One region of the Pantoea sp. sgz302252 genome, then DNA from elsewhere that is predicted to be linked to it. Evidence: predicted binding sites of a transcription regulator. Region 1 holds the regulator's gene; each other region holds the start of a gene.

Region 1 (4,656 bases):
TTTATCAGCGCTACCTGCTGAATCTGCTGAAGGCCAATGCCTCACGCAAGCTGAAGGCTTATCCTGGCACGCTGCCGGTCGATCTTAAGCGTTTGAAAAGCGTTCGCCGTATCCGCGAGTTTGACGATTTGATTACGTCGAAAATTCACGGGTTCGCCGATGCCATCGACTATTACCGCCAGTGCAGCGCCATGCCTGTACTGAGCCAGATAACCAAACCGACGCTGATTATTCACGCCAAAGACGATCCCTTTATGGATCACCACTCCATTCCCGCGCAGGAAGAGCTGCCGAAAAATATCCAGTATCAGCTCACCGAATACGGCGGGCATGTTGGCTTTGTCGGCGGCACGCTGCGTCATCCCGAAATGTGGCTGGAAAAACGCATTCCAGACTGGCTAACCCGTTTTCTTGGAGCTATCGCATGATCATTCCCTGGCAGGATCTGGCTCCCGAAACGCTGGAAAACCTGATAGAAAGCTTTGTGTTGCGCGAAGGCACCGATTATGGTGAACATGAACGTTCGCTCGAAGATAAAGTCGCCGACGTCAAACAGCAATTGCAAAGCGGGGAAGTCGTTTTGGTGTGGTCCGAACTGCACGAGACCGTCAACCTGATGACCCGCACTCAATTTCGCGGCTGACTCTACTCATTACCACTGCTTACCCAGGGAGTCGTTATGTCTGCCAAATACCCGGTGATTGCCGTGACCGGCTCCAGCGGCGCGGGGACCACCACCACCAGCCTCGCCTTTCGTAAGATCTTTGCTCAGCTCAATTTAAACGCCGCCGAAGTCGAAGGGGACAGCTTTCATCGCTACACCCGCCCTGAAATGGACATGGCAATCCGTAAAGCACGCGACATGGGCCGCCATATCAGTTATTTCGGCCCGGATGCCAACGACTTCGGTTTGCTTGAACAGACGTTTATCACCTATGGCCAAAGTGGCAGCGGGCAGTCGCGCAAATATCTGCATACCTATGATGAAGCCGTGCCGTGGAATCAGGTGCCAGGCACTTTCACGCCCTGGCAACCGCTGCCGGAACCCACCGACGTGCTGTTCTACGAAGGGTTACACGGGGGCGTAGTGACGCCTCAGCATGATGTGGCAAAGCATGTTGATTTGCTGGTTGGCGTAGTCCCGATTGTGAACCTGGAATGGATTCAGAAGCTTACGCGTGACACCAGTGAGCGTGGGCATTCTCGTGAAGCGGTGATGGATTCCGTGGTTCGTTCCATGGAGGATTACATCAACTTCATCACGCCGCAGTTCTCACGCACGCATATCAACTTCCAGCGCGTGCCCACGGTAGACACCTCTAACCCGTTTGCCGCTAAAGGCATTCCGTCGCTGGATGAAAGCTTTGTGGTTATCCATTTCCAGAATCTGGGCGACATCGATTTCCCCTGGCTGCTGGCGATGCTGCAAGGTTCGTTCATTTCACACATGAACACGCTGGTTGTGCCGGGAGGGAAAATGGGGCTGGCGATGGAGTTGATCATGACACCGCTGGTTGAGCGGTTAATGGATAGCAGAAGGTAAACTGCAAAACCTTCTCTTGCGAGAAGGTTTTTAGTGTTTGCTCCCTCGCCCCGTGGGAGAGGGTTGGGGAGAGGGCATCAGGCCGCACACATTTAAGCCTCAACCACCTCAAACGAATGGGTGATCTTCGCGGCTTTCTCAAGCATCAGCGCCACAGAGCAGTACTTTTCTGCTGACAAATCCACCGCGCGAGAGACCGCCGCTTCTTTCAGATCTTTGCCCGTCACGATGAAGTGCAGATTAATGTGCGTAAACATACGTGGCGCTTCTTCACGACGCTCGGAGGTGAGCTTCACTTCGCAGTCTTTCACGTCATGACGCCCTTTCTGCAAAATCGACACCACGTCGATAGCGCTGCAACCCCCAGCCGCCATCAGCACCATTTCCATCGGGCTCGGTGCTTTGTCTCCAGAGTTACCGTCCATCAAAATTTGGTGGCCAGAAGCAGACTCGCCCAGGAAGGTTAAACCCTCAACCCATTTCACACGTGCTTGCATAATTTTTAACTCCGAAGTTGCCATTTTCCTCTCAGATTACGCGCACATAACAAAACTCGCAACGGAAGGAGATGTGCGTCATGCTGAAGCGAGACACCAGGAGACACGCAGCAAAAGCTATGCTAAAACAGTCGGGATGCTACAGTCATGCAGTGAAGTGCTGTGTGCACGCAGAGGACACCACATTACAGGCTGCTGCATAATTCGACAGCCGACTTCCCAGGCACAGGGAAGGATACGATTGCAAAGCCAGCGGCAGTATCGTGTCTGCCACTGGAGACAGCTTATAACAGAGGATAACCGCGCATGGTGCTTGGCAAACCGCAAACAGACCCTACCCTTGAATGGTTCTTGTCTCATTGCCACATTCATAAGTACCCATCGAAGAGCACGCTGATTCACCAGGGTGAAAAAGCAGAAACGCTTTACTACATCGTGAAAGGCTCAGTTGCTGTACTGATCAAGGACGAAGAGGGGAAAGAGATGATCCTCTCTTACCTCAACCAGGGCGATTTCATTGGTGAGCTTGGTCTCTTCGAAGAAGGTCAGGAGCGTAGTGCCTGGGTTCGGGCAAAAACCGCTTGTGAAGTGGCCGAAATTTCCTACAAAAAATTCCGTCAGCTTATCCAGGTTAATCCAGATATTCTGATGCGCCTTTCCTCGCAGATGGCTCGTCGTCTGCAGGTCACTTCTGAGAAAGTGGGCAACCTTGCATTCCTCGACGTGACCGGCCGTATCGCGCAGACGCTGCTGAACCTGGCGAAACAACCTGACGCCATGACTCACCCGGACGGTATGCAAATTAAAATTACCCGTCAGGAAATCGGGCAGATCGTGGGTTGTTCCCGTGAAACCGTTGGCCGTATTCTGAAAATGCTGGAAGATCAGAACCTGATCTCCGCCCACGGTAAGACCATCGTCGTTTACGGCACCCGCTAAGCTCGTTAAATGGCGTATTGTTCGCGCAATACGCCATTTTTGTCTCTACCGCTATGTGGCGCAGGCTAATTTATCACCCGGAAATTAACTATGCACTGCGGCAAACCCTGGTGCTCTGTACCCCCGTGGCTATCGGTCTGGTGTTGGGGTATCTCAAATACGGATTGCTGTTTTCGTTAGTTCCCGCCTGCTGCAACATTGCCGGTCTCGATACGCCACACAAACGCTTTTTCAAACGCCTGATTATCGGCGGTTCGCTGTTTGCAGGCTGCAGCCTCGCGGTTCAGTTACTGCTGGAGCAGAGCCTCCCCTTACCGCTGATCCTGACCGTTCTCGCCATGACGCTTGGCGTGACGGCCGAGATAAGTTCTCTGCATGCGCGTTTGCTTCCCGCGTCTCTCATCGCCGCGATTTTTACCCTGAGCCTTGCGGGCAACATGCCAGTCTGGGAGCCGTTGCTGATTTATGCCCTCGGCACGCTTTGGTATGGCCTGTTTAACTGGTTCTGGTTCTGGATGTGGCGTGAACAGCCGCTGCGGGAGTCGCTGAGCCTGCTGTATCGCCAACTGGCGGATTACTGCGAAGCCAAGTACAGCCTGTTGACCCAGCACACCGATCCAGAAAAAGCTTTGCCACCCCTGCTGGCGCGTCAGCAAAAAGCCGTCGACCTGATAACCCAGTGCTACCAGCAGCTGCACATGCTGGCGGCCAATAAGAACCATGATTACAAACGCCTGCTGCGCTCCTTCCAGATGGGCCTTGATTTGCAGGAGCACATCTCCGTCAGCCTGCACCAGCCGGCAGAAGTCCAAAAGCTGGTCGAGCGCAGCCATGCGGAAGCGGTGATCCGCTGGAATGCTCAAACCATCGCCACGCGCCTGCGCGTGATGGCCGATGATATTCTTTACCACCGTTTTCCCCAGCGTTTCTCGATGGACAAGCAGATTGGCGCGCTGGAGAAAATCGCCCGTCAGCAGCCGGATAACCCGGTCGGCCAATTCTGCGTCTGGCATTTCAGCCGCATAGCACGCGTGCTGCGCCTGCAACGCCCGCTCTATCCGCGCGATTTAATGGCCGATAACGAACGCCGTTTGCCGGTATTCGCGGCGCTAAAAAGCTATCTTTCGCTGAAATCGCCCGCCCTGCGCAGTGCCGCGCGGATAAGCGTGATGCTCAGTATTGCCAGCCTGATGGGCACGGCGCTGCATCTGCCCAAACCTTACTGGATCCTGATGACCGTGCTGCTGGTCACCCAAAACGGCTATGGCGCAACGCGGGTGAGGATTTTTCACCGGGCGGCAGGCACGTTGGCTGGGTTGGTCATCGCAGGCATCACCCTGCACTTTCATGCCCCGGAGGGCTATGCGCTGGCGGCGATGCTGGTGATAACCCTCGTGAGCTACCTGATGATCCGCAAAAGCTACGGCTGGGCGACGGTGGGCTTTACGGTGACGGCGGTGTACACCATTCAGTTGCTAACGCTCAACGGCGATCAGTTTATCGTGGCACGCCTCGCCGATACCCTGATTGGCTGTCTGATTGCCTTCGGCGGCATGGTCTGGCTGTGGCCGCAGTGGCAAAGCGGCCTGCTGCGCAAAAATGCCCAGCAAGCGCTGGAGGCCGATCAGGATGCCTTACGTCTTATTCTGAGTAATGACCCGCAAGCGCCAACCCTCG
Region 2 (4,656 bases), on a different contig from region 1:
CCACGGTGGCAAAACGCAGAAAGCCGTCGTCGGTGATGTGGCTGACCATGAACCCCACTTCGTCCATGTGCCCAACAATCGCCACTTTTGGCCCGTGGCTGCCTTTGCGGGCGATAAAACTGCCCAGCCCGTCAAAGTTGATTTCCTCGGCGTGGCCCTCCAGCGTGGCGTGCAAAATATCGCGAACTTCCTGTTCATCACCGCTTACGGCGGTGGCCTGACACAGCTGCTTAAGCAGTTCGTTGTTCATGAGCCGTTTCCTGTTGGGGGGTTTTACGTTTAAGCCAGAGGCCTTTCAGCACAATAATCAGTGAGATATTCAGCGCGAGCCCGACTGCCAGCACCAGATAGAAAGAACCCACCGGGGACATCAGCCCTATGAGCGGATCGAACACGCCAAGACCCGGCGCAAGACGCTTGATGCCAAAAGCAATGACCAGCATGCCGGTGATGCCGCCGCTCAGCGTATTGGCGGTAATCATCGGCAGTGGGGCAGCCAATGCATAAGGAATGGCCGGTTCGGTAGCGACCGTTGCGCCGACGACGATGGCGCTACTGGCGGCGCTTTTTTCCTGTTGCGTGAACAGTTTTGGTGCGAGGTAGGTGGCGATCCCCGCCGCCATCGGTGGCATCAGCGCCACCACGCCCACAATGGCGTACCAGTCATAAATGTGTTTTTCGAGCAGCGAGAAGCAGAAGAACCACGCGGTTTTATTAATGGGCCCACCCATATCGAACGCCAGCATCGCCCCGACCAGGAACGCCGCGCCAAGCTTCATCGAGGGCGGAATGGTGTTGAGAAAATGCAGCAGGCCGCTCATCAAATCGGACATAAACGGCCCGACGAGGTAGTAGGTGAGCACGCCAAACAGCAGAAGGGTAACAAACGGAATCAACATTGAACCGAGCAACGGTTGCAGGGCCTTACCCAGGCGAACCTTGCGAAACCACAGGACGAAATAGCCAATCGCCAATCCAAGTACCACCGCGCCCAGAAAACCCGCGCCGGACTGTGTGCCGAGCAGGCCTTTATCGTTAGCGAGGTAGCACACCAGAAACGCCGGGGCGAAGGCGGGTTTATCGGCAATCGACGAGGCGATATACGCGCCCATAATCGGGATCATAAAGGTGAACCCGAGGTAGCCGATGGATTCGACAACCCAGGTAAACGACGGCGCGCCTTTGGCCATGTCGGTGTAAGGCAGCCCCATTTGCACCAGCATGTTGGCGATGGCGACAAGAATACCGCCGCCGATGACAAACGGCAGTGCCGCAGACACGCCCGCCATTAAGTGGCTCATCACGCTGCCCTGCACAACGTCCTGTTTGCCCAGCTTCATGGCGCTATCTGCGCTAAACATCTGAGAATGGGTGGGTAATTGAGTGAAAATCTGATCGATGTTCTTCAGTGCCTGCGAAATGGGGATTTCATAGACTTTTTTCCCGACGAAGCGCTGACGGTCATCGTTACTGATCCCACGTCCGGTAGCGAGAATAACGTAATCTGCCGCTGCAATTTCAGCGTCGCTCAGGCGGTTTTCGACTCCGCTGGAGCCTTGCGTTTCGACCCGAATGACATGGCCCAGCGCACGGGCTTTCTGCTCCAGCGCTTCGGCAACCATATAAGTGTGGGCGATCCCCGCCGGGCAGTTGGTGATGGCAACAACGCGCAATGACGATTCCATAGCAGCTTCCTTTTACTCGCTGAGCGTCTGATTGAGCTGGGTGAGAATGCGGCTGACGTCACCCGTTTGCAGTTGGCTAATAAAGTCGGCGTGAATGATCTTGCGGCACAGGCTGCCGATCATTTTCACCTGATTGTCTTCCCCTTCCTGCGGCACGCCGATGCAAATCCAGCAGTTGACCGGCTCGCCATCAGCGGCCTTCCAGTCGACGCGTTCGGATTTACGGGCAAACAGAACAAAGGGTTGCTTCACGCAGGCGCTTTTGCCATGCGGCACAGCAATGCCTGAGCCAAAGCCGGTGGAGTGCAGCTTTTCGCGTTTCAGCAGCGTTTGCAGAAACAGGGCTTTATCCGTGACAAAACCGCGCTGATAAGCCATATCTGCCAACGCCTTGAGAATGGCGTAGTCAGTATTGCCGCGAATATTGAGGTTGATGCAGTCGGGGGTTATTACAGCCATCACATGACTCCAGAGAAAAAATACCCTCTGATAGTAACGGCAGTCTGGCCCGGTAATGAGCGGTAATATGTCCGTGGAAACTGACAATATGAGGTTTAATCCACGAGAAATTATGTGGGGTAAAGCACACTTCGGCGTCATTTGCAGGACGTCAGCGCCCTTTGAAAACAAAAAAACGAGGTAAGGCTCACAAATTTCCATTTCGGATTTTCCTCTGCCAGGCGCAAAAGCACTTCCTCGCGTGCTATCGCCCTCTTCTTAATTAACTCCCTGAAATACAATATTAAAATCAGAAAATATTCAGAACACATAAATTTTATTAAGTGATGCATATCACAAATAATTCCCTTAAATACCCCATGTCAAACATCTGGCTCAGTGAAATTATGAGATTTTTGTGATCTCAATTGCAAATGTGACTCTTGAAGTCAGGGAAAAATAGTGGAAAGAGACCAGTAAGGATATGAGATGAAAATCGGTATTGTCGTTAGTGGTGGTGATGTTTCAGGCATCAATAACTTTATCTTTCAAATTGCGAGACTGGCTCAGGCGGATATCACTCTTTTTAATGGGGGAATTCCGGGGCTACTGGAAAAAAACCATCAGGAAGTGTCTCTCCGCGATTTGGTGGATTACTCTATTTCTGCCATGCCGATAATTACGTCGGGTCGTACCGCGCGAAAACTTATGCGCGTGGAATACGAAGAGATTGCCAAAAAGCTCAAGTCATTACGTATTGATATTTTAATCATGGCAGGTGGCGATGGTTCGTTGCAGTTTTTAAATACCCTGAGCGAATTTGATGTTAATTGCTTTGGCGTCGGCATGACCATCGATAATGACGTGTATGGCAGCGATTATACGATTGGATTTTCAACGGCCTGCGAGCAAATTATTAAGGAAGTGGCCAAGCTCAGAAATACGGGAAGAGCCTTGCCCGGTCGGGTGTTTATGGTCGAAGTCCTGGGCGGATATTGCGGTGAGCTCACCCTTCAGGCCGCTATAAAAAGCAATGCGGATCTGGCGCTTATTCCGGAATGCCAGATTCCCCTCGCGAACCTTGTAACACGTATTCAGGACAAACTCAGCCAGCAGAATAGCGTCGTTATCCTCTGCTCTGAGGGCTACACCAGGGAATACTCCCCCGGGTTTCAGGGGGCCGTCGACACCATGATCAAACAGCTGGAACCTAAAATCGGCGTACGCATCCGTAAAGCCATTGTGGGCTTTGGCTTACGCAGTGGAGAACCCACCTGTGAAGAGATTTATCAGGGCACCATTATGGCTAGCGAAGTTGTGCGCTGTATTCAGTCCGGCATGAGAAATAAAGCCATTATTATTAATTCCAGCAACAAACCGATTCCGATTGATTTAATTAGTATAACAAAACGTCTGGTAGATACCGAAGGACATCATTATAAACTTGCCATGCAACTCAAAATTATTTGAGGAGACCCTACATGTTAAAAGTTCTTTGCGTATGTGGCTGCGGCCTCGGCTCAAGCTTTGCAATTGAAATGAGTGCTAAAGCCGTATTAAAAAAACTGGAAATTCCGGCGCAGATTGAGCACACCACAGTGTCCGAGGCTGGGGCATTTAAATCTGATTTGATTCTGACCTCGAAAACCTTTGCCGATATTTTAACGGCAGATGCCAGTGAAGAAGAATCGAAGCGCGTCATTATTTTGCAGAAATTAACGGATAAAGAGGAAATCGAAAAGAAAATCGTCGCTTTTCTCAAAGAGAAAAATTTGATGGTGGCCGATCATGAATAGTTTCATCGAATTTATCGTTAAAGATTTGCTGGGGCAGGCTTCAATATTGGTCGCGTTTATTGCGATGCTGGGGCTTATCCTGCAAAAGAAATCACCGGGTAAAATTGCGGAAGGAACGTTTAAAACGCTGCTGGGCTTTCTGATCATGATGGCCGGGATCAATATCATTGTGGCAACGCTGACGTTCCTCAACGATATCTTTACCCAGGGTTTCGGTATGAAAGGCTATATCACCGATGTGGCAGCCATTGCCGGGTTGGCGAATAGAGAGCTCGGTTCTGAAGTGGCGATGACGCTAATGGTTATCTTCGCCGTCAATATCATCATTGCCCGACTCACGCCGCTGAAATACATCTTTCTGACCGGGCAGGCCTTATTGTGGATGGCAACCATCGGCACCGTGATTGGCTATAAAGCCGGGTTGACCGGGCTGCCATTAATTTTAACCGGCGGTATTTTCGGTGGCGTCATGGCGGTTGTCATGCCTGCGCTGGCGCAGCCGGTGGTCAGACGCATTACTGACTCCGATGACGTGGCGCTCGGGCACTTTTGCACCATCGGCTATCTGGTTCAGGCCGCAGTGGCGAAAGTGGTCGGGAAGGGGTCTCGTTCAACGGAAGATCTGGAGCTGCCCGATAACTTCAAATTCCTGCAAGACACCTACCTTTCGATGGCGGTGGTGATGGTGCCGATGTACCTGATCCCTGCTCTGGCGGCGGGTCCTGGGTATATCGCTC
Region 3 (4,656 bases), on a different contig from region 1:
GCCATCAGAGAGGCTTCATAGCTGTACTTGTCGTGCATGTAGTGAATCACGTTCAGCGCAGTGACGTACTGTTTAGCCAGCCAGTCCATGAAGTGATCCATGCGATCCATCACTTCGTCGAAGTTCAACAGGTCGCCTTTGATAGGTTCAGATTTCGGACCCACCTGGAATTTCAGTTTTTCATCAACGCCGCCGTTGATAGCGTACAGCATGGTTTTCGCCAGGTTAGCACGAGCACCGAAGAACTGCATTTGCTTACCAACAACCATTGGGCTTACGCAGCAAGCGATAGCGTAGTCGTCGTTGTTGAAGTCCGGACGCATCAGGTCATCGTTCTCATACTGCAGAGAAGAGGTATCGATAGAGACTTTAGCGGCAAATTTCTTGAAGTTCAGTGGCAGTTTTTCAGACCACAGAACGGTGATGTTTGGCTCCGGAGAAGGCCCCATGGTGTACAGGGTGTTCAGGAAGCGGAAGCTGCTTTTGGACACCAGAGTACGGCCGTCAACGCCCATACCACCGATGGACTCGGTTGCCCAGATTGGGTCACCGGAGAACAGCTCATCATACTCAGGGGTACGCAGGAAGCGAACCATACGCAGTTTCATGACCAGGTGGTCAATCATTTCCTGAGCGTCGGTTTCGGTGATTTTGCCTGCTTTCAGATCACGTTCGATGTACGCATCCAGGAAGGTGGAGACGCGACCGAAGGACATTGCTGCACCGTTCTGAGACTTAACCGCAGCCAGGTAGCCGAAGTAAGTCCACTGGATAGCTTCCTGAGCGTTAGTCGCTGGGCCAGAAATATCGCAGCCGTATTTCGCTGCCATTTCTTTGATTTGACCCAGAGCACGATACTGCTCGGAGATTTCTTCACGCAGACGGATAGTCGCTTCCAGGTTTACGCCGTTTTCCAGGTCAGACTGCAGGGAAACGAACTGGGCGTATTTGTCTTTCATCAGGAAGTCGATACCGTACAGCGCAACGCGACGGTAGTCACCGATGATACGACCACGGCCGTAGGCATCTGGCAGACCAGTCAGAACACCGGATTTACGGCAGTTCAGAATGTCTTTGGTGTAAACATCGAAAACGCCCTGGTTGTGGGTTTTACGATATTCAGAGAAGATTTTTTTCAGCATTGGGTCCAGCTCGCGATCGTACGCTTTGCAGGAACCTTCAACCATTTTGATACCACCGAACGGGATGATTGCACGTTTCAGTGGTTTTTCAGTTTGCAGACCAACAATTTTCTCAAGCGCTTTGTTGATGTAGCCAGCGTCGTGAGAAGTGATGGTAGAAGCAACGGAAGTGTCGAAATCAACTGGCGCGTGAGTGCGGTTTTCCAGTTTTACGCCTTCCATGACGTTATCCCACAGGGCGGTGGTCGCGTCAGTAGCGCCGGCCAGGAAGGATTCATCGCCTTCGTACGGGGTATAGTTTTTCTGGATGAAGTCACGGACGTTGACTTCGTTCTGCCAGTCACCTTTGGCAAAACCTTCCCAGGCTGTGGCTAACTTTTCATTAAGTTCGGACATGTAACACCTACCTTCTTAAGTGGATTTCTTATTTACTGCCTGAAACAACCCTTAGTGCTGATCGTTGCCACGCAGGTAAATGACCCAGTATGTCAACCCAACCAGCAGACCACCGCCAATAATGTTCCCGATAGTGACCGGAATCAGGTTATCAGTGATGAAGTTCATGACAGTCAGGTGAGAGAAATTATCCGGAGAAGACCCAATTGCGGTCCAGAATTCCGGGCTGGCGAAGTTGCGAACCACGATACCCATCGGGATCATAAACATGTTCGCAATGCTGTGTTCGAAGCCGCTGGCGACGAACATCGCGACAGGCAGAACCATGATCATGGCTTTATCCATCAGGCTGCGGCCAGAGTAACTCATCCACACAGCGAGACAGACCATCAGGTTTGCCAGGATACCGAGGCAGACGGCCTCAATAAACGTATGATGCATTTTGTGGTCAGCGGTTTGCAGGACGTTGAGTCCCCAGCCGCCGTTGGCGGCCATATATTCACCAGATAACCACATCAGCAAAACAAAGAGCAGACAGCCGACCAGGTTACCAACATAGACGTTGAACCAGTTCTTCGCCAGTTGAACCCAGGTGATTCTGCCACTTGCTTTTGCGACCACGATAAGCACCGTGGAGGTGAAAAGGTCTGCGCCGCAAATCACACACAGGATAAGGCCCAGTGAGAAGCAGATACCGCCAATCAGCTTGGCAATACCAAACGGCATACCCGCAGTGCCTGTCGTGGACGTGATGTAGAAGACGAAGGCAATGGAGATGAAGACACCCGCAGTAATCGCCAGGAAAAAGGTTTTAAGCGGTTGTTTCGTTGCTTTATAGACACCCGCTTCTTCGGCCACTTTGGCCATCTCAGCTGGGAGTAAAAGATCAAAAGGGTTGTCAGCTTTCACACTAACTCTCTCTTTATTAAGTCGGCGACGAGATACTAACAAAGCATTATAGAAGAGAAATTGATATAGATCATATCTCGCCTGGCTTATAGGCCCGCAAAACGCGTGGTTTTTCAACGAATGCGGCGTAACTTTTTGATTATAAAAATAAAAATAAATTTTAAAATTTACAGGTAGAGTTGAGTTTTTTCAGTAACCTCCCTTTTTAACGGTTAATTTAAATGGAGTAATATGCATTAAAATTAACATTGCAGGTAAGCTACTAATAATAGTGTTTACGCATGATTAACTTAATTACTACAAGGTAACGTTGACACCGAAGAAATAAAAACGGGGCCACACTTGCGGCCCCGTAATATAGCGCAGGCGAATAATTTCGCCATAAATTTATTGTGGGTTTACTTTTGGGCAGACCAGAAGCTAGCTTTTGCTCGTTGCAGCTTCTCGTAAGCTTTTAACAGGCTCTGGTGCGCCGGGAAGGCTTCCAGATCGCTGTCAACAGGCTGCAGACCGTAGAAAGCATCTTCGCCGCTTAGGGCTGCGCTGGCTGCTTCAACCGCCTCTGCGCCGTACATACGAACAAAGGCGTTCAGATACTGCAGAGGCTGACGCTCTTCTTCCTGTGACAGCAACAGCAGGGTCTGCAGGCAACGGTAGTAGTTAGCACGCTCGGCGCTGAACACGGACGCGTTAAATTCCATGGTCCATTCCGTCCAGATCAGGGCCTGTTCCAGATCGCCACCGGCCAGCGCAAGCATCGCTTTTAGCTCGCCAATGCGCAGGGTATACCAGCCATTGTCTTTCCCGGTCGCCATGCCCAGCAGTTCACGGACGCGGGTGAAGTCGTCCAGACCTTCGTCGTCCATTTGTTCGATAAGCGCCAGGTAATCTTCTTTTTCCCACTCACTGTTCGGCAGGGAAAGAAGGGTTTCACGCAGATGGCTGCCCATGTTGTTATTTGCCAGCCACAAGTCTTCGGCAGGATAAATATCAGACATGCCTGGCACCAGAATACGGCAAGCATAAACACTCAGGTGTTCGTAATCGGCAATATAAACTTCTTTATCTTCTGCCTTGAAAATAGCCATCAGGGTGGCGAATTCTTCTTCAGTGGTGCCGGAGAAATTCCAGTCAACAAACGGATAATCTGCATCCTGTTTGAACATATCCCAGGAGATCAAACCGCTGGAATCGATGAAGTGGGTTTCGAGGTTCGCGTGTTCAGCCACTTCTTCATCATCGAAGGTTGGCGGTGTGAAGACGTCGAGATCTTTCAGACCACGGCCCTGCAGCAGTTCGGTAACGGTACGCTCAAGTGCCACGCCAAAATCAGGATGCGCGCCGAAAGAGGCGAAACAGGTACCGTTTGCCGGGTTGAACAGGACCACGCAGATAACCGGATAGTTGCCGCCGAGTGAACCATCGTAGGCAAAAATAGGGAAACCTTCCGCTTCAAGCTTGGCGATGGATTCCACGACGCTTGGGTAACGTGCCATCACTTCAGCCGGGATCTCTGGCAAGCTGATGCTTTCGGCAATGATGCGGTTCTTGATATGACGTTCAAAAACTTCAGACAAACCCTGAACACGGGCTTCATTCGCCGTGTTACCTGCGGACATTCCGTTGGAAACGTACAGGTTACCGACGATATTCACCGGGATATAAATCGTTTCGCCATCAGACTGACGAGTGAAAGGCAGACCGCAAACGCCGCGATCGTCATTACCAGACTGAAGATCGACCAGCAGGCTCGCGGTCAGTTGATCGTCAGGATCGTAGAAAGCGCGCAGACGAGTATCAAGCAGGCCTTCCGGCACTTCGTCATCGTCAGTCAGCGGGAACCACTTTTCATTCGGATAGTGGACAAATGGGCCGTTGGCGATGGTTTCGCCCAGCCAGAAATCCGCGAAGAAATAGTTGGTGGACAGACGCTCAAAGTATTCACCCAGCGCAGAGGCCAGCGCCGCTTTTTTGGTGGCTCCCTTGCCATTGGTGAAGCACAGAGCACACTCTTTATCGCGGATATGGACCGACCAGACGTTTGGCACCGGGTTTAACCAGGAAGCCTCTTCAATCTGGAAGCCGAGATCGTTCAGTTTCTGCTGGAATCGGGCGATGGAGTCTTCCAGGGCGGCGTCTTTGCCGGGAATAAATGTTTGAGTCATGACAGTCACTTTTATCGTACGGAAAGCGCGCAATGATACGGGTT
Region 4 (4,656 bases), on a different contig from region 1:
GATGACCCTGACCGCTATTGATACTGCGACGCCAGCGTTGATGCTCAGGCAGGGATAACGCTGCCAGCCCTTTATTGGATGCGTGGCTGTGCGAATGCTCAGCGCTTTCCGGGAGCTGAGCCAGATTACGACGTGGCAAATCGAGCAACGAAACGTCAATAGCACCCTGAGTCGCCTCAACGAACTGGCGCTCACCGCCAAATTTGTCCCACCAGGTATTGAAGGCTAACTGGCTTTCAGGCGTTGCCCGGTCACTTTTATTGGCCACGATGATATCTGCCGCCGCGAGCTGATCGCGGAAGTTTTCATTGTTCACCACTTTCTCATCCAGCAACTGGCGAGGGTCGAGCACGCAAAGCGTGGCGCGCAATTCAATCCACGGTTCATACACTGGTGCGGTCAGAATATCGAGGATCTGCTTTGGATGACCGAGCCCCGTCGGTTCAATCAACAGACGATCGGGCTTGGCCTGGCGCAGCAACGTATTGAGCCCAACTTGCATGGGTAAACCGTTGACACAGCACATGCAGCCGCCAGGGATCTCTTTGAGCTGCGCGCCGCTGTCGGCCAGCAAAGCGCCGTCGATCCCGACTTCGCCGAACTCATTCACCAGCACCGCCCATTTTTCATCGGCAGGTTTGGTGGCCAGTAAATGAAGGATCGAGGTTGTTTTACCGCTGCCAAGAAAACCGGTAATCAGGTTAGTTATGGTCACGTGAGCTCCAGGTTGCCTGACGGTGTCAGTGTAATACTGTAACAAGAACCCGTTATCCTGGCGAAAAACGACGGAAAAGAGAAGGGAATGCGCGGACAGAAGGGGATTCTGTCCGCTAAAAAGCAGGAACTGTTAAATCTTGAGGGTATTCTTCACCGCCTGACGAGCACCTTGCTGAACAAGTCGCTGCCAGGCTTGCTGAATTTCGTTCACAAATCGGGTGTTCTGCGGCAGGTCCTGGCCAAAAATTTCGCTCAGCGTGAGCAGGGCGGTGACGCGGTCGTCTTCGCTGCTGGTGGCGACAATAGCTTTGATCTTATCCGCAAGCGGATCGCGAACATCAATGGCTTGCCCGTTTTCATCGGTGCCGCTGACGTAACGCATCCAGCCCGCTACGCCCAGGGCAAGCAGCGGCCACTGGCTTTCGCGTTCCAGATGCACACGAATGCCTTCCAGCATGCGCTGTGGCAGTTTTTGACTGCCGTCCATCGCAATTTGCCAGGTGCGGTGTTTCAACGCTGGGTTAGTGAAGCGTGTGATGAGGCTGTCGGCATAGGCCTGTAAGTCAACGCCCGTAATGCGTAAGGTTGGCGCTTGTTCCTGTATCATCAACTGCAAGGCTGCAACGTGGAAATCCTCGTCTTGCATGCAGTCGCTGATGTGGTCGTAGCCCGCCAGATAGCCAAGCCAGGCGAGGAACGAATGGCTGCCGTTCAGCATCCGCAGTTTCATCTGTTCCCAGGGAAGAACGTCACTCACCATCTGTGCGCCAGCCAGTTCCCACTCAGGACGGCCTGCGACAAAGTTATCTTCAACGACCCATTGAATGAACGGTTCACTGCTGATAGCGCAGGGATCTTCAACCCCCAGCGTCGCCGTGATTTCAGCCAGCGATTCTTCCGTTGCGGCCGGAACGATTCGGTCGACCATGGTGCCCGGAAAACTGACGTGTTCAGCAATCCACTCGGCGAGTTCAGGCGAACGCTTCTGTGCCATGCCCAGCACGGCATTTTTCACCACATGGCCGTTGTCAGGAATGTTGTCGCAAGACAGAACCGTAAACGGAGCCAACCCGCGTTCGCGGCGGCGATGCAACGCTTCCACCAGAATGCCAGGGGCAGAGTGGGGTTCTGCAGGATTTTCCAGATCGTGGACGATCCGCGGTTGTGTCACATCCAGACGGCCCGTTGCCGGATCGATGCAATACCCTTTTTCGGTGATCGTCAGGGAAACAATCGCCACCTGCGGCTCACAAAATTTTTCGATGATCGCCGCCAGTGAGTCGAGTTTTGCATTGAGGCACTCATGCACCGCGCCAATCACAATGGGCTGATTGCCGTCCGCCCCTTTTTCCAGCACGGTATAAAGATGATCCTGAGCGCGAAGCTGGCTCATCAGCACATCGCCGCTGAACAGGCTGATTTCGCATAATCCCCAGTCGCCACCTTTCGCGTTAAGCACCCGGTCGGTCAGTAACGCCTGATGCGCACGATGAAATGCCCCAAACCCGAAATGCACAATTCGCGAACGGAGCTGCTGACGGTCATACTGAGGCAACTGTACGTTGTCAGGGAGCGTCGAGGTGGCAATCGTCTTCATTATATAAACACCTGCTTAACCATTAATTAACAACGAGCAGTGTAAAGTTATATGACAGCAAATTGAATTGGTGTGCCGTATTTATCCGGGGAATGTGAGCTGGATCAATCAATGTCAGGCCGAAAATTGACCCTGTGAAAGAAACATGTATGGTAGTCGTCATCGAAGTGACCAATATTGGTATGACAACTTAAGAGGGTGAAACAATGGAACAAACCTGGCGTTGGTATGGACCGAATGATCCGGTTTCTCTTGATGATGTGCGCCAGGCTGGCGCCACCGGTGTTGTGACGGCACTGCACCATATTCCGAACGGTCAGGTCTGGCCGGTCGACGAGATTCAGGCTCGCAAGGCATTACTGGCCGAAAAAGGGCTGACCTGGTCGGTAGTCGAAAGCATTCCGGTACACGAAGACATCAAAACCCAGTCTGGTGAGTGCAAAACCTGGATTGCGAACTATCAGCAGAGCATCCGTAATCTGGCTGCCTGTGGCATTGATACCGTGTGCTACAACTTCATGCCGATTCTGGACTGGACGCGTACTGACCTCGAATACACGCTGCCAGATGGCTCAAAAGCGCTGCGTTTCGACCAGATTGCCTTTGCCGCCTTTGAAATCCATATCCTCAAACGCCCTGGCGCGGAAGCTGATTACAGTGCTGAAGAGCAGAAGCAGGCGCAGGATTACTTCACCAGGATGAGCGCGGCAGAAATCGAAAAGCTGACCCGCAACATCATTGCTGGCCTGCCTGGCGCGGAAGAGGGCTACACCCTCGACCAGTTCCGTCAGCGTCTGGCGGAATATGACCACATCAGCAAAGACACGCTGCGTGAAAACATGGCTGTCTTCCTTCGCGCAATTGTCCCGGTTGCTGAAGAAGTGGGCGTGCGCCTGGCTGTGCACCCGGACGATCCACCGCGTCCAATACTCGGCCTGCCACGTATTGTTTCAACCATTGAAGATATGCAGTGGCTGAAGGAGACCGTCGACAGCATCAATAACGGTTTCACCATGTGTACCGGTTCGTACGGTGTGCGTGCAGATAATGACCTGGTGAAAATGATTGAGACCTTTGGCGATCGCATTCACTTCACTCACCTGCGTGCCACCTGCCGCGAAGAGAATCCGAAGACGTTCCACGAAGGCTCTCACCTGAACGGTGACGTGAACATGGTTGCGGTGGTTGATGCCATTCTGTCTGAAGAGTCTCGCCGTAAGAAAGCAGGCGATCTGCGCCCGATTCCTTTCCGTCCGGACCACGGCCATCAGATGCTGGACGACTTGAAGAAGAAAACCAACCCGGGTTATTCGGCGATTGGCCGCCTGAAAGGCATGGCTGAAGTGCGCGGCGTTGAGCTGGCGCTCAAGATGACCAAATACCCTGAACTGCTGTAACGGACACTGCCGGATGGCGGCTAATGCCTTATCCGGCCTGCAACACGTTTGGTGGTTTAAACCGTAGGCCTGCTAAGCGTAGCGCCAGCAGGCAATAAAAAAGGGCAACTCAAATGAGTTGCCCTTTTTCCGTTTCAGCATCGATCAGTCTGCGCGACCCATATAGCGTTTTTCTTCGATATGGATGCGGATTTTCTCGCCAGCGCTGAGATATTCCGGAACCTGAACGACCAGGCCGGTCGTCAGTGTCGCAGGTTTGTTGCGGGCACTTGCTGACGCGCCTTTAATGCCCGGAGCCGTTTCTACAATTTCCAGATCAACGGTCTGTGGCAGTTCGAGCGCCAGCAGCTGGCCGTCCCACAGCAGAACCTGCATATCCGGCATACCGCCTTCAGGAATAAAGAGCAGCTCTTCTTCAATCTGATCTTTGGTGAAGGTGTACGGCGTGTAATCTTCTTTATCCATGAAAACGTATTCGTTTCCATCGATGTAAGAAAAATCCACGAAACGACGGTTGAGGCTTACGGTGTCCACGATGTCGTCGCCTTTAAAGCGTTCTTCCACTTTCAGGCCGGTACGCACGTCGGCGAAGCGCATTTTGTACAGGGTCGCTGCACCACGGGCGCTCGGGGACTGGATATCGATGTCTTTCACAATCAGCAATTTGCCGTTGTAATTCAGCACCATACCTTTTTTGATTTCATTCGCTCTTGGCATTGCAATAATCCTGTTTCAAAAGAGTCAAAAATATCGCGTCAAAGTACTCGTGCCGGGGCTTTCAGGCAAGTGGAATTCGCCGGATTTGTGAAAAGGTGATAAGGTGCGGTTCCCGCTAAATGAGAGACTCAATGATGGATTGCCGACCGGACTGTGGCGCCTGCTGTACCGCGCCTTCGATTTCCAGCCCGATCCCGGGAATGCCTGAGGGCAAGCCTAATAGTCAAT

Evidence for each region. The regulator CRP, encoded in region 1, controls carbon source genes, mostly activating them, when cyclic AMP is high. The targets are predictions, from matches to a motif close to ATGTGANNNNNNTCACAT.
Region 2: ACLW56_RS13065 (6-phosphofructokinase) is a predicted target of CRP. The motif match lies at 2,466-2,483, and genes of this name have one in related genera.
Region 3: focA (formate transporter FocA) is a predicted target of CRP. The motif match lies at 2,506-2,523, and genes of this name have one in related genera.
Region 4: uxuA (mannonate dehydratase) is a predicted target of CRP. The motif match lies at 2,407-2,424, and genes of this name have one in related genera.

Annotation. Positions count from the first base shown of each region.
Region 1 covers NZ_JBLFJW010000024.1:74,203-78,858, reverse strand. Annotated here, with positions in the region: gene ACLW56_RS17575 (hydrolase) at 1-428, shown strand, start outside; gene ACLW56_RS17570 (YheU family protein) at 425-643, shown strand; gene ACLW56_RS17565 (phosphoribulokinase) at 680-1,543, shown strand; gene ACLW56_RS17560 (OsmC family protein) at 1,636-2,040, opposite strand; gene crp (cAMP-activated global transcriptional regulator CRP) at 2,347-2,979, shown strand; gene ACLW56_RS17550 (YccS/YhfK family putative transporter) at 3,033-4,656, shown strand, end outside.
Region 2 covers NZ_JBLFJW010000015.1:41,814-46,469, forward strand. Annotated here, with positions in the region: gene ACLW56_RS13050 (aminopeptidase) at 1-250, opposite strand, end outside; gene ACLW56_RS13055 (PTS fructose-like transporter subunit IIBC) at 231-1,685, opposite strand; gene ACLW56_RS13060 (PTS fructose transporter subunit IIA) at 1,698-2,144, opposite strand; gene ACLW56_RS13065 (6-phosphofructokinase) at 2,613-3,593, shown strand; gene ACLW56_RS13070 (PTS sugar transporter subunit IIB) at 3,605-3,919, shown strand; gene ACLW56_RS13075 (PTS sugar transporter subunit IIC) at 3,912-4,656, shown strand, end outside.
Region 3 covers NZ_JBLFJW010000016.1:48,908-53,563, forward strand. Annotated here, with positions in the region: gene pflB (formate C-acetyltransferase) at 1-1,538, opposite strand, end outside; gene focA (formate transporter FocA) at 1,590-2,447, opposite strand; gene ycaO (30S ribosomal protein S12 methylthiotransferase accessory factor YcaO) at 2,846-4,612, opposite strand.
Region 4 covers NZ_JBLFJW010000003.1:133,260-137,915, reverse strand. Annotated here, with positions in the region: gene ACLW56_RS03790 (GTP-binding protein) at 1-715, opposite strand, end outside; gene ACLW56_RS03785 (fructuronate reductase) at 848-2,314, opposite strand; gene uxuA (mannonate dehydratase) at 2,521-3,711, shown strand; gene yeiP (elongation factor P-like protein YeiP) at 3,856-4,428, opposite strand; partial or broken gene ACLW56_RS03770 (YkgJ family cysteine cluster protein) at 4,563-4,649, shown strand.